4 regions of the Bacteroides salyersiae genome follow, and region 3 is predicted to be linked to each of the others. Evidence: riboswitches for the same ligand, from Rfam matches in the RefSeq annotation. Region 3 holds a riboswitch; each other region holds the start of a gene.
The links. Region 3 has a riboswitch for cobalamin ahead of RB604_RS20520 (anaerobic ribonucleoside triphosphate reductase). Riboswitches for the same ligand answer to the same signal wherever they lie in the genome.
Positions count from the first base shown of each region.

Region 1: another riboswitch for cobalamin. It lies ahead of RB604_RS18175 (TonB-dependent receptor plug domain-containing protein); the one in region 3 lies ahead of RB604_RS20520 (anaerobic ribonucleoside triphosphate reductase).
Region 2: another riboswitch for cobalamin. It lies ahead of RB604_RS19640 (leucine-rich repeat protein); the one in region 3 lies ahead of RB604_RS20520 (anaerobic ribonucleoside triphosphate reductase).
Region 4: another riboswitch for cobalamin. It lies ahead of RB604_RS18020 (DUF4465 domain-containing protein); the one in region 3 lies ahead of RB604_RS20520 (anaerobic ribonucleoside triphosphate reductase).

Region 1 is NZ_CP133452.1:4,746,797-4,754,461, forward strand. Features, by position in the region: gene RB604_RS18155 (metallophosphoesterase) at 1-925, shown strand, start outside; gene phoB (two-component system response regulator PhoB) at 1,065-1,754, shown strand; gene phoR (two-component system sensor histidine kinase PhoR) at 1,892-3,670, shown strand; gene RB604_RS18170 (DUF5106 domain-containing protein) at 4,121-5,047, shown strand; cobalamin riboswitch at 5,166-5,365, shown strand; gene RB604_RS18175 (TonB-dependent receptor plug domain-containing protein) at 5,533-7,581, shown strand; gene RB604_RS18180 (YncE family protein) at 7,599-7,665, shown strand, end outside.
Region 2 is NZ_CP133452.1:5,102,519-5,110,183, reverse strand. Features, by position in the region: gene RB604_RS19640 (leucine-rich repeat protein) at 1-3,603, opposite strand, end outside; cobalamin riboswitch at 4,057-4,269, opposite strand; gene RB604_RS19635 (TolC family protein) at 4,536-5,810, opposite strand; gene RB604_RS19630 (efflux RND transporter permease subunit) at 5,840-7,665, opposite strand, start outside.
Region 3 is NZ_CP133452.1:5,363,319-5,370,983, reverse strand. Features, by position in the region: gene RB604_RS20520 (anaerobic ribonucleoside triphosphate reductase) at 1-1,504, opposite strand, end outside; cobalamin riboswitch at 1,598-1,783, opposite strand; gene trhA (PAQR family membrane homeostasis protein TrhA) at 1,910-2,560, opposite strand; gene RB604_RS20510 (DUF3858 domain-containing protein) at 2,621-4,495, opposite strand; gene RB604_RS20505 (DUF3858 domain-containing protein) at 4,503-6,632, opposite strand; gene RB604_RS20500 (diaminopimelate dehydrogenase) at 6,935-7,665, opposite strand, start outside.
Region 4 is NZ_CP133452.1:4,703,764-4,711,428, reverse strand. Features, by position in the region: gene RB604_RS18035 (arylsulfatase) at 111-1,706, shown strand; gene trxA (thioredoxin) at 1,962-2,444, opposite strand; gene RB604_RS18025 (sugar O-acetyltransferase) at 2,665-3,237, shown strand; cobalamin riboswitch at 3,374-3,568, shown strand; gene RB604_RS18020 (DUF4465 domain-containing protein) at 3,737-7,665, shown strand, end outside.

The DNA.
Region 1 (7,665 bases), 620 kb from region 3:
GTACGAAATAGGTACAGGCTGGTTGATATTCACCCTATACATGGTGATATTCCTGTTGTTGACCGACATACTGAAACGATTCTATACGCCTTTCAGATACGGATTTCCCGTGTCATTGCTGTTAACATTCATCCTATTGGGATACGGATACTACAATTACCGCCATCCGAAAACGAATGCAGTCGATATAACAATCAACAAACCGTATGAAAACAACTCGCAACCGATAAAAATCGTAGCTGTAAGCGATATTCATTTAGGATACGGAACGGGAAAAAGCGCCTTGAAAAAGTACGTCGATATGATTAATGAACAGAAGCCGGACCTTATACTGATCGGCGGCGATCTGATCGACAACAGTGTCGTTCCCCTCTACACCGAAAAAATGAGCGAAGAATTATCAGAATTAAAAGCACCGATGGGTATCTACATGGTTCCCGGTAATCACGAATACATCAGTGGCATCGACGAAAGTGCCCGGTTCATAAAAAGTACTCCGATACAACTCCTGATAGATTCGGTGGTAACTTTGCCCAATGGCATACAATTGATAGGACGTGACGACCGGCATAACCCCTCCCGCCGTTCCTTACAGGAATTGATGGAGAATATCGATAAAAGCCGTCCCATCATCCTGCTGGATCACCAACCCTATAACCTGACAGACGCAGAAGCTGCCGGCATCGACCTGCAATTCAGCGGGCATACCCACCACGGACAGGTGTGGCCTATGAGTCTGGTTACGGATTATATCTATGAACAGAGCCACGGCTACCGCCAATGGGGAGACACGCACATATATGTATCCAGTGGATTATCACTATGGGGACCTCCCTTCCGGATAGGAACAGAGAGCGAAATGGTGGTGTTCGAACTGTCTGCCGGAAGTACCGACATCTCAAATACCTCATCGCCATTACTTTAATAATCCCTTTTTATGAAAAACCACAAATTGTAACGTAATTGTAACACGTGTTTCACCCCGTCGTAACAAAAATCACCCACCTTTGCTGCGAAATAAAATAAAAGATTATATTTGTAATGTCATATAAACAGAGAATACAATGAACGATTACCGCATTTTAGTTGTCGACGACGAAGAAGACCTTTGTGAAATCCTGAAATTCAATCTTGAAAATGAAGGTTATGAAGTAGATACTGCCAATTCCGCCGAAGAAGCTCTGAAAATGGATATCAGCAGTTATCATTTGCTATTGCTGGATGTGATGATGGGAGAAATCTCCGGATTCAAAATGGCTAATATACTGAAAAAAGATAAAAAGACGGCTCATGTACCTATCATCTTCATCACCGCCAAAGACACGGAAAATGATACGGTGACCGGCTTTAACCTCGGTGCGGACGACTATATCTCGAAGCCTTTCTCCCTGCGTGAAGTGATAGCACGCGTAAAAGCGGTTCTGCGGCGTACCGTTACCCCCGAAACCGAAAAAGCACCGGAACAGATCACTTACCAGACGTTGGTAATCGACATTACAAAAAAGAAAGTTAGCATAGACGGAGAAGAAGTGGCACTGACCAAAAAAGAATTCGAAATCCTATTCCTGCTATTACAGAACAAAGGACGGGTATTTTCGCGCGAGGACATCCTTGCCCGCGTATGGAGCGATGAAGTATACGTACTCGACCGTACGATCGATGTCAACATCACCCGTCTGCGTAAAAAGATCGGCATATATGGCAAGCGGATCGTCACCCGCCTGGGATACGGATATTGCTTTGAAACAGAATGAAATAATGAAATAATGTGCCAATCGGGCAATGTGCCAATGTGCCAATTGACTGCGCCATAAATGCGTGATAAAGAGACACACCACATAGCCCTCCTATTTTTCATTCCTTCATTCTTTCATTTTTTCATCATTCCACCATGAACCTACCTGTCAATCAAAAGCATTTTCTTTCATTCAGCCGGAAGCTCTTTCTTTCGGTCATATCATTGTTTCTGGTTTTTGCCGCTTGCTTCATTGCTTATCAGTACCAACGGGAAAAAGAGTACAAAGTAGAGCTTCTTCATTCCCAATTGCAAGACTATAACGCACGTTTGAATGAAAAGATAGATACGCTTTCGGGCATCCGGAATGAAATGAATGAGTATATCAATAACCACGCATTGCAAGATTTACGCGTGACAGTTATCGATCTCCAGGGAAATGTATTGTATGACAGCTATAAAACAAACAACTCCCTTTTAGAAAACCATATCACTCGCCCGGAGGTAGAAAAAGCATTGGCAACCGGTAGCGGATTTGATGTTCGCCGTACTTCGGAAACAACAGGAGTACCTTATTTTTATTCGGCTACTCTTTACAATGATTATATCATACGCTCGGCATTGCCTTACAATGTCAGCCTGATTAACAATCTGAAAGCCGATTCGCATTACCTCTGGTTCACTGCTATTGTGACCCTGTTATTGGTCGTCATCTTCTACAAATTCACCAATAAATTAGGTACCTCCATTAGTCAGTTGAGAGAATTCGCCATGCGTGCCGACCGGAATGAGCCGATCGAAATGGCCATGCAATCCGCTTTTCCCCATAACGAATTGGGAGAAATATCACAGCACATCATCCAGATATACAAACGACTGCACGAAACCAAAGAAGCCCTTTACATCGAACGGGAAAAACTGATCACCCATCTGCAAATTTCTCACGAAGGACTTGGTGTGTTCAACAAAGATAAAAAAGAAATTCTTGTCAATAACCTCTTTACCCAATATAGCAATCTCATCTCTGACTCCAACTTAGAGACAGCCGAAGAGGTGTTTACAATCAATGAATTGAAAGAGATCACCGACTTTATCAACAAAGCCCCTAAACGGCCTTCCGGTAAAGAAGAAAAACGAATGTCTATCACTATCAATAAAAACGGGAAAACATTTATTGTAGAATGTATCATCTTTCAGGATATGAGCTTCGAAATAAGCATCAATGACGTGACGATGGAGGAAGAACAGATACGCTTGAAACGCCAGCTAACCCAAAATATCGCACACGAATTGAAAACTCCCGTAAGCAGTATTCAGGGATATCTGGAAACCATCGTCAACAACGATCACATCCCACATGATAAAATAAACGTATTCTTGGAACGCTGCTATGCACAAAGCAATCGTCTGAGCCGCCTGTTACGCGACATCTCGGTGCTGACCCGCATGGACGAAGCAGCCAACATGATAGATATGGAAAAGGTGGATATCAGCGTACTGGTCACCAATATCGTCAATGAAGTTTCTCTGGAACTCGAAGAAAAGCAGATCACAGTGGTCAACTCTTTGAAAAAAGATATTCAGATACGGGGTAACTATTCGCTATTGTATTCCATTTTCCGAAACTTGATGGATAATGCCATTGCCTATGCCGGTACCAATATCCAAATCAATATCAACTGTTTCCGCGAAGACGAGAATTTCTATTATTTCAGTTTTGCCGATACCGGCATAGGAGTATCTCCGGAACATTTGAACCGCCTGTTCGAACGATTCTACCGGGTAGATAAAGGCCGTTCACGTAAATTGGGCGGTACCGGGTTAGGGCTGGCCATTGTGAAAAATGCGGTAATCATACATGGCGGTAGCATCTCTGCCAAAAACAATCAAGGCGGAGGACTGGAATTCGTATTCACGTTAGCAAAGGAAAGATAAAAAGCATCCGGCAACAAGGAAGTTCTTCTTCCAGAATTAAATTTACACCTAACAATGACAGCCAAGATTCAATAAAGCACCTCTTGTCATATTACCTAACCATCTTGTTCGTTTCTCTACGAAAAACGACCCGTTTCCCGTAGAGAAACGAGATGAAACTCGTAGAGAAAAGACTTGTTTCTCTACGGGCAAAAACAATATTATATAGCACTCTGATAAACAAAGCATTACAAACAAAACAAGTTGTTATACATTTTCATTTCAAAACAAATCGTATCACTGTATTTTCAAATCTTACTTTACAGCACAAATATTTACACCAATTATATGGAGCAATATAAATAAGAAGAGATTTAAGCTATCGTCACAATAAAAAGGAAAAATAAAACGGATTCTTGTTGTTTCGACGGAATAATCGCATAATTTTGTAGAACGATTAAAACAAGAGAAATGAATTATATAAAACATCTTCCGATAGCTCTCGTATTCTGTCTCTTTTCCTGTAAAAACGGAAAATCTTCAAGTCAAGTATCCTATATACCACAAGATACCCTCACTGCCTTTTATTTACCGGCTATACCGGCCATGCTGAACACTCCCGAACTACGGGCGGATTTTCTGGTGAAGCATTATTGGGACAATGTAAACTTTGCCGATACAAACTATATCCATCATCCTGATATTACGGAACAGGCCTGGGCCGATTACTGCGATTTACTGAATCACGTTCCTTTGAGTACGGCGCAGGAGGCGATAAAGAAAACAATCGCCCGAACAGAAACCGAGAAAAAAGTTTTCGATTATATCACCGGACTGGCCGACAAATACCTTTATGACCCGAATTCCCCTTTAAGAAATGAAGAATTTTATATTCCGGTGCTGGAAGCAATGATCTCTTCATCTGTTCTGACAGAAACAGAAAAAATCCGTCCTCAAGCACGCATAGAGATGGCATACAAAAACCGGGTCGATACAAAAGCGATCGATTTTACCTATACATTAGAATCGGGTGCGCAAAGCACACTCTATAAAATAAAATCCCAATACACCGTATTGTTTATCAATAACCCGGGCTGCCATGCCTGTACGGAAAACATAGAAGCACTAAAAGACTCTCCTATTATCAATGAGTTGATCCAAAAGAAACAGCTGGCAGTAATTGCCCTCTATCCGGACGAAGAACTGGACGAATGGAGACGACACCGTGATGAGTTTCCCCAAGAGTGGATCAACGGATATGACAAATCACTTACCATCAAAACCCAAAATCTATATGACCTGAAAGCAGTACCCACCCTTTATCTGCTGGATGCAAATAAGAAAGTGCTATTGAAAGATGCCACCGTGCAAGCAATAACCCAATATCTGATGAAATAAAGTATACTCCATACAGTCCGGCAAAGTATATTATAGCTAAATAGATTATGGATAGATAAATGATGTATCGGCACAATAATAAGTCCGTACCATTCCTTTGCCATTCTGAATATTCTTTCTATCTTTGCCACGCATTGGTTCATAGTCTTCCTTCGGAAGATGTGATTAAAAAGGGAATCAGGTGCAAATCCTGAACAGTCCCGCTGCTGTAAGTTCCATAAAAACGTTACGGACAACTACCTTTAGCCACTGGGAAATCCCGGGAAGGCGTCCGCCACAGGAACAAGTCAGAAGACCTGCCATGCAATCTTTTCATTGCTTTCGTGGAAAAAGCGTTGAGTCTAATGAACCGGATAAATTCTATCCATCATTTCATTCATCACTCTGATTCAGAGAAAGTATAATTTACAAATAAACTCTGCCAAGTTTATTGATGTGTCCGGTCGAAGTGATTTCGCCCGGACATTTTAATCAAAACTGATTAGATGAACAGATTGAACCGGATCTTTGAATACAAATTTTTCAGTGCAGTAGTTTACTGCCTTTGCCCTGTTGCATTACTTTCCGCCCAACAGCAGAAGGTAGATACGACACATGTTTATTCTATTCCCGAAGTAGTGGTTTCCGACCGATATCAGACACGGGAAGTACGCGCAACGGCACCCACCCAGATATTTTCCAAAGAAGAATTAAATAACTTGCATGTATTACAGGTTTCCGATGCTGTAAAACACTTTGCAGGAGTAACTGTAAAAGACTATGGAGGCATTGGCGGATTGAAAACCGTATCCATCCGCAGCTTGGGAGCACAACATACGGCCATAGGATATGACGGCATTGCCATAACCGACTGCCAGACAGGACAAATCGACATCGGACGCTTCTCCTTGGATAATGTAGACCGCCTTTCGCTCAACAACGGGCAGAGTGATAACATATTCCAACCGGCACGCTTTTTCGCTTCCGCAGGTCTACTGAATATCCAGACACTGACCCCGCAATTCAAGAATAATAAAAACACCCATATCATCGGTTCGTTCAAAACCGGTTCTTGGGGATTGGTGAATCCGTCCGTACTGATAGAGCAGAAATTAGCCCGGAAATGGGCACTATCTGCCAATGCCGAATGGATGTCGGCAGACGGCCACTACCCTTATACCCTCTATTATGGCGATAAGGATGATTTAACCTCACGCGAGAAAAGAAAAAACACGCAAGTGGAAAGCCTGCGTGCCGAAGCCGGCCTGTTCGGTAACCTCTCCGACAACGAACAATGGAGGCTGAAAGCATACTACTACCAATCGTCTCGCGGGTTGCCCAATGCCACTACCTTCTATTACGACTTTGCCAACCAACACTTGTGGGATAAAAACACGTTCGTACAAAGCCAATATAAAAAAGAATTCAACCGGAAATGGGCATTCCAAGCATCGGCCAAATGGAATTGGAGTTATCAGCGTTACCTGAACCCTGATTATGCCAGTTCAGCCGGTAAAGAAGATAACAGTTATTACCAACAAGAATACTATCTGTCTGCTTCGGCACTCTACCGGGTATTGGATAATCTGTCTTTTTCTCTTTCCACAGACGGTAGCATCAATACGCTGAATGCCAACTTAACCGATTTTGCTTATCCTACACGATATTCATGGCTGACCGCACTCGCCGGAAAGTACGTGAACGAATGGCTTACGCTCTCCGCTTCGGCATTGGCCACGGTCACCAATGAAAAGGTGCAGCAAGGCACCAAAGCGGATAATCACCGCAGACTGACCCCTTACGTCAGCGCTTCTTTCAAACCGTTCAGGAGTGAAGAGTTCCGTATCCGCTTCTTCTATAAAGACATTTTCCGGTTACCCAATTTCAACGATCTGTATTACAGCCGGGTAGGAACGAGAGATTTGCGTCCGGAAAGCACCCGGCAGTATAATGTAGGCATTACGTACAGTAAATCTGTCTGCACATTTCTGCCCTATGTATCGGCCACGATAGATGCCTATTACAATAAAGTGACGGATAAAATAGTCGCTATTCCCAACAAGAACATTTTTGTATGGACCATGACCAATCTGGGAAAAGTAGATATAAAAGGTTTGGATGTCACCGGAAGCATATCCTTGCATCCAATGGAGAAATTACAAATCAACCTTTCCGGAAACTATACTTACCAACGTGCACTGGATGTCACCAGTGCAACAGACAATACTTATAAAAAGACTTATAAACACCAGATCGCCTATACTCCGCGTGTATCCGGTTCGGGGCAGGCAGGCATCGAAACACCCTGGATCAACCTGTCCTACGCTTTCCTCTTCTCGGGCAAACGCTACACACAAGGAGAAAACATAAGCCAGAACCGTCTGGATGGCTATAGTGACCACAGTCTTTCGGCCAGCCGCAATTTAAAAATACGCGATATAAATACATCACTCAGCATCGAGGTACTCAACCTGCTGAACAAGAATTACGAAATCATAAAGAGCTTCCCTATGCCGGGACGTTCGGTACGTGCAACATTGAAAATTACTTATTAAAATACATATATCTTATGATGAAATATAAATATCTCATATTATTCGTATTCGGCTTGCTAATTCATGCCTGTGATGATATTACAG
Region 2 (7,665 bases), 260 kb from region 3:
CTCTACGATATTACGGTTGAATGTAATAGTGAAAGTTTTTGTATCCTTGTCAATATTTGCTTCTTCTCCATTCCCGAAGTCCATAGACGGTGTGGTTGATACTATTTCCAGTTCAGGTAACCATGGTTCTACATTGAATGTAATATTCAATACAGATTCGGAAGTCGTTAATACCAGTGTGTATTTACCGGCAGGCAATCTTTCTCCTTCTCTGTTCAGAGTCAGAACATTATCTGCATATGATACAGTCAGTACCTGATCATTCACCAATTCGTCTTCAAACTTTAATGTGGCAGAGATGTTGTCTTTCTCTACGATATTACGGTTGAATGTAATAGTGAAAGTTTTTGTGTCCTTGTCAATATTTGCTTCTTCTCCATTCCCGAAGTCCATAGACGGTGTAGTTGATACTATTTCAAGGCTGGAGAGCCATGGGGAGATGATAAAGTTCTTCCAATAGTTAGCTTCTTTATAAGCATTGACAGATGTTTCTGGAACAAAAATTATACAGGTTTCCGGTACATTGGTAAATGTGTTACTACTCGCTGTCGGCACAGATTCAGATTTGATATAGATGCATTCTAAGGCGGAACAACCATTGAATGTATAGGTTGCAAGGGATGTAATTATACCATTTGCTACTACTTTCTTCAATTGAGAATTGTTACGGAATAAACTGCTTTCAAGTTTAGTGATACCGCTTCCTAAAGTTACTTCTTCCAGAGAGGAACAATTATAGAAAGCGGAACCTCCTAAAGATGTAATGTTGTCGGAAAGAACAGCAGATGTTAATCCCTTACAGCCATAAAATGCATTTGCACCAATAGTAGTAATTGCATTTGTGATGGGGAGTATCTTTAGTCCTTGACAATTATAGAATGCATAACTACCTATACTCGTGATTTTTTCTGAAAGCTCGACTTTTTCCAGATTAGAGCATCCATAAAATGTATAGTTGGATAATGTAGTTATTCCTGAACCTATCTTTGCATGAGTTATTCCGGTACAGTTTTGGAATACATAGGTTCCTAATGATGTAATTTGGTCAGGTACTTCTATTGATGTTAGTTTGGTACACCCTTTAAATGCATAATTATTAATTTGAGTGATATTAGCGGTTAAAGGAAGTGCAGCTAAAGATGTACAATTTTGGAATGCATATTGTCCAATTGATGTAATGTTCTCAGATAACACAATTGTTGCTAATTTGGAGCAATTATTGAAAGTATAATTAGGAACACTGAAAACTCCGGTACCAAGTGTTGCGGATAAAAGTTCCGTGCAGCCGTCGAAAATGCTGGTGCCCATATCGGTTACACTATTGGGTACTGTTACTGATGTAATAGCTTTGCAGCTTTTGAATGCTCCGTTTCCCAATGTTGTAATGTTTTCGTTTAAGGGGATGTCTTTCAATATAGAACATGAAGCGAAAGCGCTTGCTCCTATTTCTGTTACTGAAGGACATTCGATATTACTTAGCGATGAACATGAATTGAAAGTATAATCTTCAATTTTAGTAATACCAGTACCGAGAACTACTGAACTTAAATTTTTGCAGTTGCTGAATGCATAACTTCCTAAACTGGTAACACTATTAGGAATATTCAGACTTTCTACCGAAACTCCATAAAATGCCCGGCTACCGATTGTTTGTAGACCGTTATTAAATTCGATACTATTTAACGGACAACCATAGAAAGCCCAATCGCCAATAATTTTGGTTGTAGAGGGTAGGGTGAGCGAGGGTAATTGTGTATTTGAGAATGCCCGTTCACCGATTGTTTCAAGAGATGTACCGAATGTTACAGTCGTTAGTTTTTTGCAATCTCCAAAAGCGTAATTTCCGATGGACACAAGTCCGTTTCCGAATGAAACGGATGTTAGAGCTTCGCATTTGTTGAACGCATAGTTACCGAGAGTAGTTACTTTATCAGGTATTGTCAGTGTATTTATTTTGGTACATCCTTCAAATGCATAGTTCCCAATAGTCATTGATGATAATTCCAATGTGGATTGGTTTAATTTTTCTTCCTCAAAAGTAATGGAAGAAAGCTCAGTACAACCTGAGAATGCATAGTTTCCGATAGAAGTAAGATTATTAGGGAAAGTTATCGATGTTAATGCTGTACAGCCGTTGAATGCTACGTCTCCGATAGAGTTGATATGACCTAATTCTACATTGATTAATGATGAACATCCGTTGAATGAACGAACCCCTATCTTTTGAAGTGAGGATGGCAATATGATATTTTTTAGTGTACTACATCCAAGGAAAGTAGAATCGCCTAACTCTGTTATTGAGTTTCCTAAAATAACAGAAGATAGTTTTTCGCAATTCTTAAATGTTGAAGAACCGATGGTTTCTACATTGTCAGGGAGAATGATGTCTGTTAATGCTATACAATTTTCAAAAGCTGCTCGTCCGATACTTTTTAATTTATCATTTACAGTAATGGATGTAAGGGCAGAACATCCACTAAAGGTTTCATCTCCGATTTGTTCTACTTCGTTAGGCAATATAATTGATGATAATGCTGTGCAACCGCTGAAAGCTTTTTCTCCTAAAGTAGTCAGATTGTCCGGAAGGATTATAGAAGTTAATTTGTTGCATCCTTTAAAAGCCATATTATCAATGCCTATGATGGAGTAATCACTACCATTAAGTTTGATCGTAGAAGGAATTGTCAGTAATCCGGAATAGGTTATATATGAATCATCATAGGTGACTATTGCGGTATTAGGTTCGCTTCCAGGAATAGCAGTTATGTTTTTATTTCCTACAGTCAAAGTTACGGTATCAGTGGAGATTTCATCAAGGATATTCTTAACAATGCAATAGTAAGAACCTGCATCTTCAACTGTAACTGACGGAATTGTGTAATGAGGAGTTTTTGCATCAGGTATTGCTATTTCATTTTTATACCATTGATAAACAAGAGTATCTCCTTTAAATTCGGGAGCAAAGGTTGCTGATTCACCAGGTGAAACAACAATACTTTCAGGTTGAATTTTTATTGATGGTGCTGTGGGGCCGTTTTTAGCAGCAGGGGCCATTTCTTTCCATGGTTGAGAACTCATGTTAACAGCAAAATTCCATCCATCCCAACAACCGTCTGTTAATTTTCTGCCTGTGGCGCCTACACCACTGTAGCCCCAGGCACTTTCATCTGAACTTTTTAGCCAATAAGACCAATATCCTTGATACCAGCCTGATTGCCAATAATCTTCTGGGTCAAGGCAAGTGAAACCGTCATATCCATAACCTCCGGTGAATATTACGCCCTCTTCGTCCGGATAGTAAATTTTTCCATCTTTTTGAACGGCAAAGTCGCCACTTTTGTTAACATCATATCCGAGACCTGCAATTGTGGAACCATATGCTGTTCCGGTTTCTGTCATACAGAAAAAACGTGGATCAGCAGCTGCAATATCTCTGATCATTTTCTCTCCTGTAGCTTCACCATCCCAACGATATCCCCATACTAAAGCATTAGTTTCTCCTTCTGCATTCCATTGGATAGCTAATGCGGCTTTATTTTCACCTTCGCCAGTCCAATTTTCAATCATTTCCATTGTAAAAGTACCTTCTGCAATAGCTTTCATTGGTACTAACTGTTTTGCGACAGGGTGAGGTTGACCCTGTACTGAAACTTGGGCAGAAACCTGCCATGTGACAAACAGTAAAAGAATTAAAGAGTAAATTTTTCTCATTTTATCATAGTTTAATATTAAAATAAAAATGTTTCTTTTGTTCAAGATTTACAGGCGTAAGAATTTATCACATAGGTTATAATCTAAAAACAATATTCCGATTATTTGTTGCTTTATTTATACCTCGTAAGTTTTTACTGCTTTGTGCCTCCACAGGCAAAAGCAAACTACACATTCCTACTACACATAGGAAACGTTGGAACATAGTTTTTCCCATTAATATTTCTATTTGATAGTTACTTTTCCATCAAATAGCTTCAAAGAGTACCAATATGTATGAATAACCTTTTCTGTACACAACTTTTTGTGTACAAATCAGTGGATTCATAGCTCGTCCTCGAAAGCTATTGAACATGTTGCATGGCAGGTCTTCTGACTCGTTTCCGTGAATAAACGCCTTCCCAATCGGCTTAGAAGCCTCTCAGTGGCATGAGGTAGTGTTCATCACGCTTTTATGAAACATACAGCAACGGGACTGTTCAGGATTCTCACCTGATTCCCTTTTAATCATTTTTCTGAATGCTTGGGAAAAATGAACCAATGCGCGGCAAAGTTAGAAATTTATTAAGTAATAGAGAGAAAAAAACAGATATTTTTTTAATAGATGTATGCGACAGTAATGTTTGGTAGTTATTCTGTTGATTTGAAAACAGAGTAACTATCAAACATGAAAGTACAGAATACCTTATTCTGTTTCAACTTATTGGAACGAATCGTTCCATCTAATTGAAACTCATGGTTCCATCTAATTGAAACGAATGGTTTTATTATGTTGGAACGGATCGTTTCAAGCTATTTGAAACTGATTGGCACTGTATACCTTTTTATTCACTGATTACTTTTCGGTATTCGGCTACTGCCATTTTGGCTGCAAGATGTGCATTGATAAGGTTAGAATGGGCTTGCGTCCACGAAAGTTGCGCCGAAAGCACATCTACCATGCTTGCTTTTCCTTCATTATAAGAAAAAGTAGCCAGGTCGAGGTTCTCCTCTGCCAGTTCCATGGTTTCTTGTGCAGTGGTTACTTGATGTTCCGTTTCCGTCAATTTGGTGAGGGTGGCAGAAAGTTCTTCGTTGATATTATCTGTCACGTAGCTCTGCTGTAACTTTTGTATGCCTATATAAGCTTTTTGTTGGCGGTTGGCCTTGAAGCGTGCTCCCCAACGGAAGATGGGAATATTTACGTTCATGCCGAGAATGGGGGTGAAAGAGACATCGTAGCCCATATTGGGCGATGCCGTAGCCCAACCGCCGGTGAGGAACATGTTTATTTGAGGATTGTACTGGCTGAGGGCGGCTTTTCGTTGTGCTTCACTTTTCTGTATGTTGACTTCCGTACTTGCGTAGTCGGCGCGGCGTTGTAATACGTCATCCAGGTTCATAAGCGTTACCGGTTCGCAGATCACTCCGATGGCACACAGGCTGTCTACCGGTGCATTCGGATCTTCGCCCATTAATATGTTCAGTTTCTGCAATGCTAACGTATAATTCTGACGCGCTTTGATGTATTGTAGCTCGGCTTCCTTTTTACGGGTAGAGATCATTAACAGGTCTGTACGGCTGATCATGCCGTCATTGAAACGGTCTTGTATGATGTCGAACTGTTGTTTTACTATTTCTTCATACCGGGCGGCGGCTTCCAGCATGGCGCGACTGGCAGCAGCGTTCCAATATACGGCATCGCTCTGATAGTGTATCTGATCCAAAGTGAGTTCAGCATTCAGCCTGTCTAATTTTTCATCCGCTTGCGCTATTTTGTTTTGGGCCCGTAAGGCGCCACCGGTATACAATGGCTGTGCTACAACAAATACCCCCTGATAAGTATGGTTACGGTATTGTCCTGCCGGACCGTCCCATGCATCCATTTCTTTCAGATTCAAGGTGCCTTCGCCTGTAATATCCACTTGTGGCAGGAATCCGGTAAAAGCAATTTTGCGTCCTTCCATGCTTGCCACGCTTTTCAACTGTTGTTGCTTTAGTATCTGGCTATAGTTTTCCACCCGGTCGCGATAGGCTTCACGACTGAGATGTGCCTGCTGTGCTGTGGCATCTATTCCGTAGCACAGCAGTGCAAGTATTAATATCTGAATTCTCATCATCTTAATGTCTATTTATCATTTCTATTTTATTATTTATTCTCATTGTCTGTCATTCCGTTTTGTGCAGGAAGGTCTCCTTTTATTCTGTGAATAGCGCAATAGGCTACCGGAAGTACAAATAATGTCAAAGCCGAGGCTACGAGCAGGCCGCCCATAATAGTAGCTGCCATGCCGCCGAACATGGCATCGAACAGTAATGGCAACATACCCAGAATAGTGGTTCCCGATGCCATTGCTACCGGGACGATACGGCTGACGGTAGCACTGACTACCGCATCCAACGGTGCTTTTCCGGATTTTGTTTCAATATCGATCTGATCGACCAGCACGATGGCATTTTTAATGTTCATGCCGATCAATCCCAGTAAACCGAGAATGGCGAAGAAGTCGAAGGACTTGCCGAGCAGTAATAATCCAAGCACGATACCGATGAAGATAAGCGGCAGCATTAATAAAATGACGATCGGCTTGCGGTAGGTCTTGAACAATAACAGCAATACGGTGAACATCAGGAAGAATGTCAACGGCATGTTTTTGGCTAATGCTTCGTTGGATTCTACTTGGCTTTCCTGTTCTCCGAAATATTTCATGGTGTAGCCTTCGGGCACTTGTATCTCTTTTTGCACCTGCGACCATACTTGGTTGAAGGCAGCAATGGCGTTTATTCCGCGTCGAGGATCGCATTGGGCCATCATTACCATCTGACGGTTATAGTCCTTCACATTCGAGAAGCGGTATTGAAAATCAAAATCCGATACTACTTGCTCCAGACTGGTGGTTTCCGTGCCGGTTCCGAATACGGGTAGTGTGCGCAGGTCGTTTATTTTGAACGAGTCGATTACTGTATTTCCTTTCAGCAGGATAGGTAATACCTGGTCGCCTTTGCGATATTCACCCAAAGTCATGCCATTGGTGCCGATCTGGATGCTTTGTGCCATTCCTTGACGGGATACTCCCAATGGTTGTGCGCGTTCCGGGCTGTATATCGGTTTCCATACCGGAATCTTGTTTCCCCAAGAATTGCGTATGTTGATCAGATCGGGATTGCGGTGCATTATTTCCAGAGCTTTGCTGGTGAGCATTACCAGCGTATCGACATTGTTGCCGATAAAACCGATTTCGATAGCGGCATCTACGGCGGGCGATAATTTGAAAAGACTGGTACGCGTAATGGCATTCGGATAGTTCGCTTTCATGTATGCATCGAAGTTTTCTTCTTGCGCTTTGGTGTATTTACTATCCTTAAGTTCTACCAGTATGTTGCAGAAATTGGGCTTCGGACCAACAGAGGTGGAGGCCAGATAGTAACGCAACGGAGTGCTTCCGAAGGTAATGGATACCTTGTCTACTTCCGGTTGTGCCAGTAGATGTGCTTCAACGGTTTTCATCTCTTTGGCCACTTCGTTGATGTTGTAACCATCGGGGTAGAAAATATCTGCACGGTAATAGGGTTTATCGAGAGAAGGGAAGAAGTTTTGGGGCATCATTCCCATTACTACCAATGAAATGATGAACAGAACCACCATAGAACCGATCGTCAGTACTTTCTTACGAATGAGCACATGCAGGACAGAGGCGAATTTATGATAGAAAGGTTTGTCATACGGGTCTTTGGCACCGGTGGTTGTTTTTGCTTTCAAGATGAAATTACCGAATGTGGTGGTTTGTGTCAATGCCAATATCCAGCTAAGTCCCAGTGAGATAGCAAGGACGATAAACAACGGCTTTACGATTTCTGCCACTGATGAGGGAGCCAGATATAGGGGAAGGAAAGAGCAGATGGCAATGAATGTAGCTCCTAATAGTCCCCATTGCGGACCGGTGGCTCCGTTGATGAGCGCTTTGCGACGGTCTA
Region 3 (7,665 bases):
GGGCTTCAATAGCGAGACGGGGCATGTTTAAAGTAGTGAATGAAAGATTGCCGCGTCCTAATGAAGACTTTTCTCCGGCCACATTTTCAAATACACGGGTACGGCAGCCCATCGTTGCTAATTCGTAACGATATCGTTTCGGATCGTTGATATTCCATTTTTCGTTTTGATTGAACGGGGCGTCTAAAAACATGAAGTTGGGGAACAGTGCTTTTGCGGTAGTCCGGCAAGCTTTTAAGAACAGGTCGAAATTAGGAGCGCTGAAAGTCATGCGTCCTTCTTCGGCCGCTTCAAAATCCGTCATTGCTTTCTGATAATCTTCTTCCGAATAGGATACTCCGTCTTTCACTTTGAATATCTGAATAGGAAATACCGGAACTTCTCCACGGGTGCCTAACCCTTCGATAGTAGCTTTTAACAGTTCTTCAATCACCATGCGTCCTTCGGCGGAAGTATCCGTTCCGTAATTGATGGAGCTGAATACCACCTGATTGCCTCCGCGCGAGTGCATTGTATTCAGATTATGGATAAAACCTTCCATAGCCTGATGGGTATCTTTCCGGGTTTGCTGATAAGCTTTTTCAATGACGCGTGCCAGATGTTCCTTGTCTATATTGATTTGAAGGGCGGTGAGTGCCATGCGCAGTGTTTCACGTTCCAGTTCGTTGGTCTTGATAGAGGGCAGATGTTCTTCGATCAAGGCGCGGATTGCTTTTTCTTCCACTGCGGTATTGGTTTCCATCGCGATATAGAAGCTGATAAAAGAACTCAGGTGTTTGCGGAATGATTTATTTACTCCCTTTGCCATGAAAAAGTCGAATGCCGGGATGGCTTGTCCGCCATGTTGTTCGTTCTGATTGGTTTGGAAGATGATAGTTGCCAATGTGGCATAACTTTGGATGCTTTGCGGGGTACGTATGCTGCCGTTTTTGGTACGGAATCCACGTTCGAAAAGATCGTCCATGTCATACTGGATACAAGTAGTGGTCTTTGTAGGGTAGTAGTCCAGATCATGTATATGGATATCCCCCAATTGATGTGCTTCTGCAAATCGCTTGGGCAGTAAGTATTTATACGTGTAATCTTTGGTCACTTCTGAAGCGAAAGTCATCATTTGACCTGCCGGAGTATGGCTGCTCATATTGGCATTGCTCAAGTTCACGTCATTCTTGTCGATAGCGACAATTCCGTCCATGACATGCTTCATCTGTGTTTTTTTATCGCGTTCCGTATTACGCCATTCGCGATAGATGATGTACTTTTTTGCAACTTCGGGCCGTACTTTCATTAATTCTTTTTCCACCAAGTCTTGAATTTCTTCTACAGTGATGGTAGGATTGGAAAAGCGGCTGATGACATTCATGGTAATATCCGCTACGAGCTGTTGCTCGTCAGTGATACCGGAGGCACTGAACGCTTTGCTTATAGCGTTCTTGATCTTACTAATAGAGAAATCTTCTCTTTTACCATCACGTTTGATGATACAAATTTCAGCGTAGTTCATAACTTTAACTCCCGAAAGTAATTTATAAATTAAACAATTAGATAATTTACTATTTACGATTAGCGTAACTCTGATGATCGATCGTCAATCGTGAAATGGTAAATCTGTCCGGCCGGTCTTCTGACTTATCTCTCCTTCGCAACGCCTTCCCACGATGAAACTCGCAGTGGCATAGTGTGCGGATTCTCAGAGAATTACAGCAGCGGGTACTGTCGCCGATTTGCACAGCGTTCCCTTTTGACTAAACCTCTTTTTAGCTCCGGAACGGGGACAAAGATAGTAGAATTACTTGTAGGTTGGTTAGCTTTTAACATTAAAATTCGGGAAACTTTTCTTTCTTCTTGATACAGAAAGTTTTCCGTTTTGGAAAACTTTTAAGAGGAAAACTTAAACAGGTTCTCAGTTTTATAAGATCAACCAAATTGCAACAATGTGACCTATACTGCCACCCAGGCAGAAGAGATGGAATACTGAATGCATGTAGGGTTTGCGCAATGAATAGAATATGGCTCCGATGATATAAGATACTCCTCCACCGATGAGCCACCAGAAGGCGGAGGATGCCCCTATTTCTGAAAGACAGCCCATTAGCGGTTTTAATGCTATCAGGATGGAGGCGCCCATTCCGACATAGCAGCATGTTTCCAGATTACTGTGTTCTTTTAGTTTTTTGAAACTAAGGATAAAACCGATAAGGGCGGATAACCAGACAAATGCAAAGATGCCCCAGCCCCATCCGCCGGCATTGCGCATCACCAGCAAGGTGAAAGGGGTATAGGTACCTGCAATGTGCAGATAGATGGCTCCGTGATCAAATTTCCGTAATAATTCTTTCGTCGTTCCCGGAGCGGAAGCATGATACCAGGTAGAACTGATATAAGAGGATAACATTCCCGCCAAATAGACAGAAACGCAGGCAACGGCCCAGTGGGGATCGTTGCCTGCGGCTGCTTTTATCAATAAGAAGTATCCTGCTATGATTCCTAACAGAATACCGGCTCCATGACTCAGTGTGTTGGCGAGCTCTTCACCATGTGTATATCGATGATTGTTCAATGTCGTATCTTTATTGGTTTCGGTTGTAAAGGTACTCCATTTTTCCAAAACAACAGGCTCTTATTCTTTCTTTAGAATAATTTTGCTGCTGTATTGTGCCGCTATCTGTTTACGGAATTCAAGAAAATCTTTATAAATCTCTTTAGGATAAATTCCCCGGTGCATCAATAAGCGATGTATGATACATATTTCTTTGTCCTTTATCATTAAGGAAGAACTAAAACTTCCGAAGCTGCTTGTTACTTGGCAAGTCTTGGGGAGAGATTCGATAGTATATCCTTCCGGTATTTGCAGGCAAATACTGTCTGTATCCAAATAGCCGTAATTTATATGGATATCCTGTACACGTTGTTTAAGATCGGGCGTTGTAAATCCTTTACGGAAGATGTTGGCCGGGATAAACAATCGATTTCCTGTTTTATTTCCGTATTGTTCCGTTTCGATCGTATATTGGATATCGATCATGGGAATGACTTCTTTGGCTTCGTTGATTTGTATATTGTTTATATTAGCCTGTATCAGATTGATGCCGGAACGTAAATAATCTTTCCGGTGTGACGGCTCGAGCCTGGTGATACCTGCCATACTTTCATATTGAAACAAACGAGAGATTCCGCTGGCTTTTATCTTTGCTCCTCCGGTAGGAGTGAGAGTGACAGAAGCGTTAGTTGTTTGCGTATTTAACGAATCGGGATAGGAGGGCAGGCGGCACATAATCCCTCCTTCTTTTGTAATCAATAGAGCATCATGTCCGGCAATACCGCTATGTACATATCCGAATGGTAGCTGCGGATTGGTGCATTCCAACCAAAGCGTATCTTCCGGGAGCGGAACCTGCAGGATGGCATGATTCATTTGATCGACACTGGAAAAATCAGGCAGTAGCCGTTCGTTGTCAGTACTGATTACAGTATAAACAGACGGGATACCCAGTTCCTTCAACATGGCGTGGGTGTAATTGGATAATCCTTTACAGTCACCGAATCCTGCCCGGCAGACATCGGAAGCGGCGATAGGTTGCAGGCCGCCGATTCCTAATTGAATGCTTACATAACGAGTGGTTTCGGCCAAGTAATTATAGACTGCCTGCACTTTTTCACGTGGAGTATTGCAACCGGCTGTCAGTTCCCGTAATTTCAGTTTTATGGGCTCTGCCAATTGGTCGCGTCCTGTAAGCAGGCTATTCTGCCAGATACCGTAAGATTGCCAGGAACTCATGTCGCCCTGTGTTCCGTCGAAAGTGAAAAGTTTGGGTGAGAAATGGATACGGGGAAGCCGTTCGGCGAAAGATAAGCCGAACGGCTCGTATTCGATGGCTGTCATCGGTCCTGAGGATACTTCGGTCAGGATATCTCCTTTAGATGTTACCTCCTGTTTTACCTCGGTTTTCATGTTTACCATCCGGTAGCGGGCCGGATTGCCGGCAGGGGTATAGAGACGATATGTAGCATTTACTACCGACTGGTTGTAGGCTTTTTGAGGTCTGAATGTCGGATAGCAGATTAATCCGTCTTTGTACTTCACCTCCCATTCGTATTTTATGGTCAGGGGGTAGCGGGGAAGATTGCATTCATAGTAATAGGTGTAGTCATCACTGGTTAGTCCTGAAGAGTATTCTGACATTTGCAGGTCCGACTTTTTTATTTTACGGATAACTTTACCATTGGCATCTGTTATTTCTCCGGAGAATTTCCGGAGAGAGGTGAACTTGTCGCATACACAAAAAAAGTGTGCTGTATCCCGTCCTTTTTCATTTAGAATCGTGATGGTGTAACTCTCTTTACGCAAGGCACTGGAAGTTGATTCACAAATAATTTCTGTCGTGGCATCCTGTACGATGGAGTAAGCATTCCGATCGGTGTCTGCCTGTGCCTGTACAACGAAAGGGAATAGCAGAAGCGTCAGAATACTGTTGTATAACCTGTTTTTTATCATAATAGAATTACAATTTCTTAAGTACTACAGTTTCATTGTTCTTCTCGGCTATTACTTTCCAGAAGTTTTGCAGTCCGGGATATTCTTCAGGGAGATATAATAATTTGCTGGACGAGAATGTGTAGTTGATGGTCAGCTTATTCTCTTTCTGTTCCAGAACATAACGGCACATACCCTGCTTGTCTTCTGTTCTTGCCAGTAGCGGTTTCGGTAATTCGTCTACTGTGTATCCTTCCGGCAATGTCAAGTTAACGGATAATACGACCTGGTCGGTGAAAGGATACTCTACAGGTAGTTTCCGCTCTGCCTGTGTGAAAGGATTCTTTTCCGTATGTAAGAATATAAGCGGGTTGAGATAGATGAAATTGTCATTGGTAGTTGCCTGCTTTTCAAAAATAACCGTTTCTTTCACTTGCGGTGAGAACCGGTCTACTCCTTGTGCATTGAATACGTTGACTTTTATGTCTTCTTGGGTAGCAAGTTCGTTGACAAATTCCGTACTGTCTTTGGCGGTCCGGTATTTTCTTCTGAATGATGAGGCATACTGGCCTGTATAACTGGTATTGCGATTGCCGCATATTTTTCCATCCGGGCTGATGGTAGCATTTACGATAGAGCGTAACTGGCTTTTGCAGGTCTTGCTTAAATCAACCCATAATCCGCCTTTTCCGGGCATGATCACGCGTGCCCGGTTTACCATTAACACGGGAGGAAGTATATTGATGTAACCGTCTCTTACGGAACCGTCCAGATAAACAAGCGTACTGTCGGTGTTTGCTACGCCTACTATAAAAGTATTTAGTTTTTGTACGGATGGATGGGAGTAAGGGAGTATTCCTATATTGCGGCGGCTCATGACTACAGGGAAAGAGGGAATGTCGGCATCCCGGAGCATGCTCATTAGTATGAAATTGATTTCCGCATTGTTTCCCATGCCGTCTTTGATCACTTTTTTGCTTTTACCTCCATAAAGTGAGTATTCTTCGTTCCAGGTGATTTTTCCTTTTAAAAAAGTATAGATGGCACTTATTTTTTCTTCGATGCTTTTCAGTTGGTCTAAGTTCAAAGCAGCCATTTCTTCCCGATAAGGATTGCGTATTTTCAACTGTCCGCCGAACTCGCTGTCTTCCAGCAGCATTTTATCTATGTTTTCCCAAGATTGGGTGAATGATTTGTAGAGGGCACCGGGAAAGTCCAAGCCTCCCAATTCGAAATTGACTTGTGTACTATAGTCATTTACACACCAGATATAATCATCATCGTGTAAGGCAGGAAGTTGTCTGCCTTTGAAGTTGAGATGACGGCCGTTGCATTGCAGTAGTTGGTTGCCTATGCTGAGATTGACCGCTTCCGAATCGTCTGTTGTTTCCAGTCTTTCCGTGCCGCGTACATCCAGATTGAATTTAAAATATTCCGGAACGGTGATATCATACTCCGTATAGAGAGTAGGAATGGATTGTTGGGCACTCCAATCATTTATATTGAAGTAGAAATCGGATAATACCTTATATTTATATTCGATAACAGTCCCTACTTTTACATTAGGAATGGAGAACTTGACTTGCATATATTTGTCATTGAGCCGTTCTTTATAGATAAACTCGCGTTTCATTTTGGTACGTATTGTTTTCCCGTTTTCGATATTGTACGCAAAAGCGTCTATCTGACTGACAGTTTCTTTCATTGAAGAGCGGTTTTCATTCTCATAGTAGGGTATGCAGATATCTGCAAAAGAGGTTCCTTCCGGTTTGAGTATTTTAATTTTGGTTTCATAGCTATAATTCAACCGGAAATCATCGGCTACAAAATCATAAAATGCACCGGTCTTTTTACAAAGTACAACAGCAGTCGCTGTGGTATCCGGTGCATAGGTTGTCATTTTGAGTTCTTCATCCGAAGGTTTGCCGAATTTCGTGTTAACTTCCGGTACGGAAATTTCTTGTCCATAAACTTGTCCTGCCATGAAACAGGCAAACAAGATGATTAATAGGTTTTTCATATTTATTTTATTTAGAGTTTTTTCGGTATGGATAAATACATGATTGTTTTTGCAACTATTGTTTGTAAACTTGCGAACGAAGGCAGGTAATGTATACAGAGCCGGAGTAATAGAAAAAAAGGTTAATTTACAGTCCATAGTTGTTGTGCGTTTTTGATAATATTTAATAATGCAAATATATACAAAAAAATAAATAATGTTCGTTTTGTGTTCTTTTTTGTGTAATAAAAGAAAGAAAATACATACAACTTTCTGAAGTTTCTGATTTTTGGTGTGTTTTTCTTGGGGATGGTGCATAAAAATAGCGCATTCATTTTATCGAACTATCTATCCCCTTCGGTTGATGGGTTCTGAAATATCATTACTTCAATCCGTGTCGGAGGATAGTGAATAAAATAAATGCGCTATTTAGTAATTATTATGGAAATTTCTTCTGTTTTTTATACCAGATGTCCGATCCATTCTTCACGGTCTCCCGGAAGGAGATCGATTACAGGCACTTCTATCATGGTGTAACATCCCGGTTGCTGGCGCATGGAAGCACGTGCCACACAAACTAAAACCTGTGCGGTTAATGCGGGGTTATTGATGCGCATGTTAAATTCAAACAATTGGTTCTGGGTTTTACCGGATACTCCTTTACGGGTAAGGTTTACACCATGCCCCATGTCGAGCAATGCATCCACGCTGTCTACTTGCTTCACGTGGGTTTCGTCATTTATAAAATAGGCATCGGATTTAATGGCTGCAGCTACTTCGTTGAAATTGTAACCGTCTTTCAGTTCGATGTATACCATGCGCCGGTGGATACCGGTTCCGGTCGGAATAGTCATTGAGAGGGCGGCTTTCACCCCGTCGATGGCTTTTACGGCTACCGTATGTCCCATGCTCATGCCGGGGCCGAAATTTGTATAAGTGATTCCTTTGGGCGCAATCGCCTCCAGTAAGGTACGTACAATCGAATCGCTTCCCGGATCCCATCCGGCCGAAATGATGGATACAGCCCCGTGCTCTTTGGCACAAGCACCGAGTTCATGACGAAGAGCGGTGATACCTGTGTGGATATCGAAGCTGTCTACCGTATTGATACCTAATGCCAGAATCTCTTTTGCATAGGATTCTACGCTACGGGTAGGAGTACATAGAATGGCTACGTCTACTCCCTGCAGCT
Region 4 (7,665 bases), 660 kb from region 3:
CTTTTTTGTTGCAGTTTAGATAATATTAGACAATAAATAATCAAAAGTGAACATTGCCATTCACTGATTAGCGGTATATTTGTCCGTGAGTAACTTTTAAATCCAAACGAATGAATAGACTGTTGATAAGTTCCCTAATATTATCTTCCATAGGGAACAGTGCCGTTGCCGGCAATGCTTCTAAAGAGAACCATCCGAACATTATTCTGATATTGTGTGATGACATGGGATTTTCCGATTTGGGATGTTATGGGGGTGAAGTGCGTACTCCGAATATTGATTTTTTGGCAGAAGAAGGGATACGTTTCAGCCAGTTTAAGAATACGGGACGTAGTTGTCCCAGCCGGGCGGCCTTGCTTACCGGCCATTACCAGCACGAAGCCGGTATGGGGTGGATGACGGCTGTCGATGAACATCGTCCCGGGTATCGGGGACAGATAGCGGCCAATATCCCTACTATCGCCGAAGTGCTTCGCGACAATGGTTATGCTACATATATGAGCGGTAAGTGGCATGTGACCGTAGACGGCGCTTTTGATGAACCCAACGGAAGTTATCCCGTGCAACGCGGATTTCAAAAATACTACGGCTGCCTTAGTGGCGGTGGAAGTTATTATGTTCCTAAACCGGTATATTCCGGTCTGACAAGGATTACTGAGTTCCCTGATGATTATTACTATACCACGGCCATATCCGATTCCGCCGTGAGTTTTGTGAGGGAACATCCTGCTGATGTTCCTATGTTTCTGTATGTGGCGCATTATGCACCGCATCTGCCTTTACACGCTCCGAAACAGAGGGTGGATGCTTGCCGTGAACGTTATAAGGCGGGATATGATATACTGCGTCGTCAACGTTTCGAACGCCAGAAAGCCTGTGGGCTGGTAAAAAAATCGATGGAACTGCCGGTTTATCAGCGGGAGTTCAATGATCAACGCCCGTCGTGGACGGATCTTACTCCCCGGCAGCAAGAACAATGGATAAACGACATGGCTACTTATGCCGCCATGATCGAGATCATGGACGATGGTATAGGACGACTTATCGAAGCAGTCAAGGAGAAGGGCATTTATGAGAATACCGTTTTTCTGTTTATGAGCGATAACGGGGCAACCAGCGAAGGGGGATATCTGGGACAGTTGATGGCGGATTTGAGTAATACTCCTTACCGTAGCTATAAGCAGTGGTGTTTTCAGGGTGGGACAAGTTCACCTCTGATCATAAAGTGTGGTGATTCTGTTAAAAGAGGAATTAAAGAGAAAGGCACGATTTGCCGGGAACCCGGTCATATTATCGATCTGTTTCCTACCTGTCTGGATATGGCATCGGTCCGATACCCTTCTTCTTTTCAGGGAGAGAAAGTGAAATTGTCGGGAACCAGTCTTTTACCTGCCATACAGAATAAAAAATTGTGTTCACGTGATTTGTTTTTCGAGCATCAGACGTCTTGTGCCGTTATTTCGGACGGATGGAAGTTGGTACGTGCCAATGGAAAATCCTCTTGGGAGTTGATAAACCTTTCAGAAGACCCTTTTGAGGAGAAAGATCTGTCTGCACAATATCCTGAGAAGGTGAAAAGTCTGGAGAAGAAGTGGAATCGCTGGGCGGAGCAACAGCATGTATTTCCTTTTGAGTTCCGTCCCTGGGGAGAACGTATCAAATATTACAAGGCATTATATCCCGAACAAGATGGGAAGTTATTTTGATATCTATATATGTAATGATGCATTACATATATTGGCATTTATATTACAAAATAAAGATGTATTTTGTATATATAAATAAAAATAGAATATAAATCAGACGCAACTTTCACTGGTTACACCCGGTTTATTATTTCGTGATAAACCAATACATCTGTGTAACAGTGAAAGTTGCGTCTGAAATAACGAGTCAATTTTAACAAATACTTCTATGTCCCGGAAGTATCTATAAAATCTCTTGGATACGTCCTTCTACCTTTATTTCTTTTCTAATAGAAACTCGTTTACTATTTTAGTAAGTTGATCTTTCGGCATGGCTCCCTGTAAAATTTTAGGTTCTCCCTTTGCCGGAATCATCAATAGAGTGGGAATGCTTTGAATGCCAAATGCTCCCGCAAGTTCAGACTCTTTATCCACATCTATTTTGTAGACATCGATTCTCCCGGCATAGTCTTTGCTTATACTGTCCAGTATCGGTGCCATCGCTTTACAGGGACCACACCAAGTGGCGTAAAAATCAATGATTGCAGGACGACTGCCTTCAAACTTCCACTCATTGGGATTAGCTTCGTAGTTATATACTTTTTTTAGAAAATCTGCTTTGGTCAATGCTATTACTTCCATATCATTCTTTTCTTTTTGAGAGTTAATACTTTTGCTATCTTTATTGCCTGCACAGGCTGATGTTATAAAAGTCAACATAAGCGAAAATGTCACAGTTAAGATTTTAATTGATTTCATATAGTTCATTCTTTATTGTTTTTTACTATTGCAAAGATAGAGTTGTTTCTAAGACAGGAGAATAGCAATTTTACCGGAATAGTTGACGATTTTTCCCAAAAGGCTTATTTATAGTAAAAAATCAGGTTTCCTATAAGAAATCTTATCCACTTTTCATTAATTCATCTATATTTGTTGTCCTTATGAGTCGGATTTCCCGTAACTTAGGATATATAAAGATATGAAAACAGACAAAGAGAAGATGTTGGCGGGTGAACCTTACCTGGCTTTTTGTAATGAATTGGTGACGGAACGTGCCCGCGCGAAAGAGATATTGTTTGAATATAACAATCTGCATCCGTCGGAAATGGAAAAGCGTACTGAAATATTGAAACATTTTTTAGGTGCTACCGGCAAGCAGCTACTTATCGAACAGCCGTTCCGTTGCGATTATGGCTATAACATCCGTGTTGGTGAGAATTTTTATGCCAATATGGGATGTACTATATTGGATGAGGCTTTGGTGACATTCGGAGACAATGTATTATTGGCGCCGAATGTGAGTATTTATACGGCCGGGCATGCTGTAAATGTGGCACAGCGTATAGTCGGTTGGGAATACGCTTATCCGGTAACGGTAGGACATAACGTCTGGATTGGAGGGAATGTAGTGATACTGCCGGGAGTTTCAATCGGAGATAATAGCATCATAGGTGGTGGGAGTGTAGTGACAAAGGATATTCCTGCCAATGTGATAGCTGTGGGCAATCCTTGCAAGGTGATTCGGGAACTTACCGAAGACGAACTGAAATAAGAACCGGTTTTAAATGAGAACGAAAAGGGGAGTTTTGACACATCCCCATTTCGTTTTAATTTTGCTCAAGATAAACTGATAAAAACATTTAAAAGGAAAATTTAAACAGGCTCTGAGATTACTTCAAAAATAAAGTTTACCTTTGCAAAAAATTGGTTTGCATCGAGTTGTGATGCATAAAAAGGGAATACCGTGCGAATCGGTAACAGTACCCGCTGCTGTAATTCTCGTAGAACCCGGATAAGAATGTCACTGTAAAGCGCCCTGCTTTATGGGAAGGCATCCGGAGGGAGAGACAAGTCAGAAGACCTGCCAATTTTTATAATATCTGATGCTTTCGGGAGTTAAAGCGGAGAGTAATAGACTAAAAGAGACGTTTTAGGACCTATTTCAATGCCTGCATTTCTTAGGGCAATCTCTGTTTTTTTCGTTTGGCAAAAGTTATTCAAGAGTTTGAATATTTAGTTTTAGTTCAAATAATTGTTTAATTAAAATGCTTATGAAAAGAATTACGCATTTATTTTTGATGACACTCGGATTGGTGCTCAGTGCCATCCCCATGTATTCATGGGGACAAGGTTCTGATAACCCGAATGTTGTGCTTATGCCCCAATTCGGAATGCCCGAAGACGGGGCGGTGATCGTTTCCGATGAGATTACGTTTTATGATCATTGGGGAGAAGATATGATAAAGGGTAGCAGTAGCTACAATTCCTTGTCGGCCGTTGTTTTTAAACCGGCGGAAGAAGGGAAAGTAATTCAAATAACTTTTGAGTCGGTAGAGGTATTAAAGTATGAGACTTCATGGACCACTAATCCGGCTTACTTGAATATTTATAACGGAATTTTGGAACCGGGTGCGGACTATAAATTTCCTACAACGACCTATGGAGTTTCAAATACATCTAAATTGCCGGAAGGTGAACTGTTGGAAACGCTTAGCGGGACTTATACCAATAAAACTTATTTTTCTACCGATCCCAGTGGAGCACTCTCTGTCGGGTTTCATTTCGTGAATGCAACCAATTGCTCCGGTTGGGTAGCTAAAGTGAGTTGTGTAAAGGTGGAAGATATGACGGTTATAGGTTCCGGTTCTTCTTACGAGCAAGTGGAAACCGAGCCTGTAGCTAAAAAAGCGGTAAATTTAGTCAGCTTTTATGTAGATACCGAAGGAATCATGAAACCGGAGAATCTGACGAGTGTTTCGTTTACGCTTCCTATAAATGAAGTTGTAGAACCCGGACAGTTGAAACTGTATGCCGGTGCTGAACTGAATTTTGACGGAGAGACACCTTTGGAAACAACTTTTACCGAGAATGACGGTACTTATACCTTGACATTAGCTAAAGCGCTGTCTTCCGGTCGGAACTGGTTTTCCATTGCAGGTGATGTCAAGGCGGATGCAGTGTTCGGAGCAAAGGTGCAAGCTGTTGTTTCGAAGGTAACAACGACTGCCCATACCACCGGAGTAGAGGGCTTTATAGCGGCTACCCCCGTTACTTTGACTATTCCGCATACGGTTCTGATGTCTGCTACTCCCGCCACTTATCAGGTGGGGAGCGATAATCTCTTTTTTTATGATGATGGTGGAAAAGATGGGAAAATCTCTTCAAAGTTTGAAGGGACAGTAACATTTGTTCCGACTACTCCGGGAAATAAAATTCAGATAGACTTTTCCAAAGTAAGCTTATATGAAAATATATATAGCACTTCTACCAATGATGATGTGATGAAGATTTACGATGGAAAAACTGTCAGTGAAGCTGATTTAAATACAATCATGCGCAATGGAGTACCGGCGGTTGTGAAGTCAATGGCGGAAGACGGGTCACTGACTGTCTATTTAAAAACCATACAGATAACCGATTATAACTTAAAAGATGGTTTTGAAGCCGTTGTGTCCGAGTATACTCCCGTGCAAATGGAGGTGAAAGAAATTGTTCCTGCTCAATATACCGAAGGTACTGTCGTGGCCGGTGATGTTTCGCAACCGATTCTTTCTGTCAATATTAAGACGGAAAATACTATTCCTCTTGTTGCGCAAGCATTTAAGTTTACTGCCGAAGGAACTACGGTTTTATCTCATTTGTCAAAAGCTACGGTTTATTATACCGGAAAAAGCAATGTCTTTGCCAATACAGTGAAAGTGGGTGAGGTTGATTTAACAGGGAATGCGGCTTTCGAATTGAGCAGTTGTTCGCAGAGCTTGGTCGAAGGGGATAATTATTTTTGGTTGGCATACGATTTGAAAGCAGACACACAGAGCGGTGAAGTGATTGATGGCGGCTGTACCGGGATCACTCTTTCCGGACAGTCTCATGCAGTAGCGAACGGTAATCCGGAAGGTTTCCGAACGGTGAAGAATGAATATCTTTCAGTGGTCGGTACATTTGAAAAGACCATTTTCGGAACGTGGGACTTTGCCAGTACCAAGAATCCGTCTTCATACTATGATGGATATAATCCTGTTGAGGGCGATCAGATCGTGACTTTTATTCCCGGGACGAAAGGAATGATTGCAGAGTTGGAATTCAGCGATTTTCATCTGTATTATCATTCTACTGCTTCTTCTTATTATCCAAGAGCTAAATTTGAAGTTTATAGCGGAAAAGGAACCGGAGGTAAGCTGCTTTGGTCATTGACTACGGCAGATGACAAGGATAAAGGTCCCGAACGTATTCTTCGTTCGGAATCGGCAGACGGAGCATTGACCGTTGTATTTGATGCGAAGACCACTTCTGCTTCTTATACGGCAAAAGGCTGGCAAGCCGAGGTGCGTGAATATCTTTCCGTACCGATGGAATTTAGTTCGGTGAATGCTTTTCAGGCAAGCACCCAGGTTATTCCTACCTCTCCGGCAGCGGCCAATCAAGAGGTTATCGGCTTTAAGATACTGACAGCCGGAGATAAGACTCCTCTTTCACTGGAAGAAATCACCTTGAATATGAAAGGCGCCCAAGATAAAGTAAGCAAGGCGTACGTATATACATCGGGCAAGGATAGCGTATTGAACCTTGCTTCACCCATAGCGGAAGCTCTTCCGGATGCTTCATCTGCTGCCTTGAAACTGACATTGACCAATCCGTTGGAACTTCTTGAAGGAGCTTCTTATTATTGGATTGCTTATGATATGAAGGAGAATGTTGCTGCCGAGCAATCCATCGATGCTGCTTTGACATCTGTGAAAGTAAGTGGTGATGTAAAAGAGCCGGTATCCGGTGACCCTGCGGGGGAACGTGTGACAAAGAGTATCTATGTCATGAAATCCGGAGAGAACGGAACAATCAAGGTTGGTTCTCAATCTCTGATGTTCTACGACGAAGGCGGAGTAGAGGGTGGTATCACTCGCGGCTTTAAAGGAACGGTGACTTTTGAACCCGAACATGCCGGAAAAACGCTTAAACTGACATTGAAAAAATGGAATATCGGTGGCAGTGATAAGATGTATGTGTATTACGGAGGAGAAAAAGGGGATAAAGAAGATTTACTGATCGAGTCTACCAAGTATCCTCAGGAGGTCGTTTCATTCTCCGAAGATGGCAAGATAACTCTGTATTTCCAGACAGCCAGTTACGGTTCCAGTACCGGACTCGATGGATTTGAAATAGAGGTAAGCGAATACGAGATACAACCTCTGTCGTTGGGTGGACTGAAAGTTGTTCCGGTAAATGAACGTTCTTTCCTCAGAGGAGCTAATGCAGTGATGCTTCGTGTAGATGTGGAAATCAAAGGCGATAAAGGAGAATTCACGCTCGATGCTTTGAAGTTCAGCAATGAAGGCACTTCATTCTCTACGGATATTGCTTCGGCAAGAGTTTATTGCACGGATACCGTGAGCGTATTTATGAACACGAATCAATATGGTGAAACACTGAAAGAACTGCCTTATCAGTTTGACGGAAACTACACGGCTACTTTACCCGGTATCTATAAATTCTGGTTGGTTTATGATATATCCGGAGATGCCTTGACAGGAAATACGATTAAGGCAACACCTGTGAGTGTAACGGCACAGGGCACCGAAACTCAGATAGAAGAGCCGTTCTCTGCCGAAGGGTATATTGTGGAAGGTTTCAAAGGTACTTATACGGTCGGTGTTTCGGACAAGGCCGATTATGCATCTATCGGGGATGCCGTAAATGCCATGAAAGATGGTATCGACGGTCCTGTGGTATTTGAACTGGAGAACGGAACTTACAATGAAGTGGTAAATATTGCGGAGATAAAGGGAACATCTGCTGTCAACACCATTACCATTAAGTCGAAAAGCGGTAGTTACCGTGATGTGAAGATTGTCGGTGGCAGATACATTGCTCCGGATGTCGATTCGAATGAAAAAGTACATGCCGGCTATGGTGTAGTCACCGTTGCAGGCGCGGATTATTTTACATTGGACGGGGTGACGGTGACTTCTTCGGATGTCTCTTA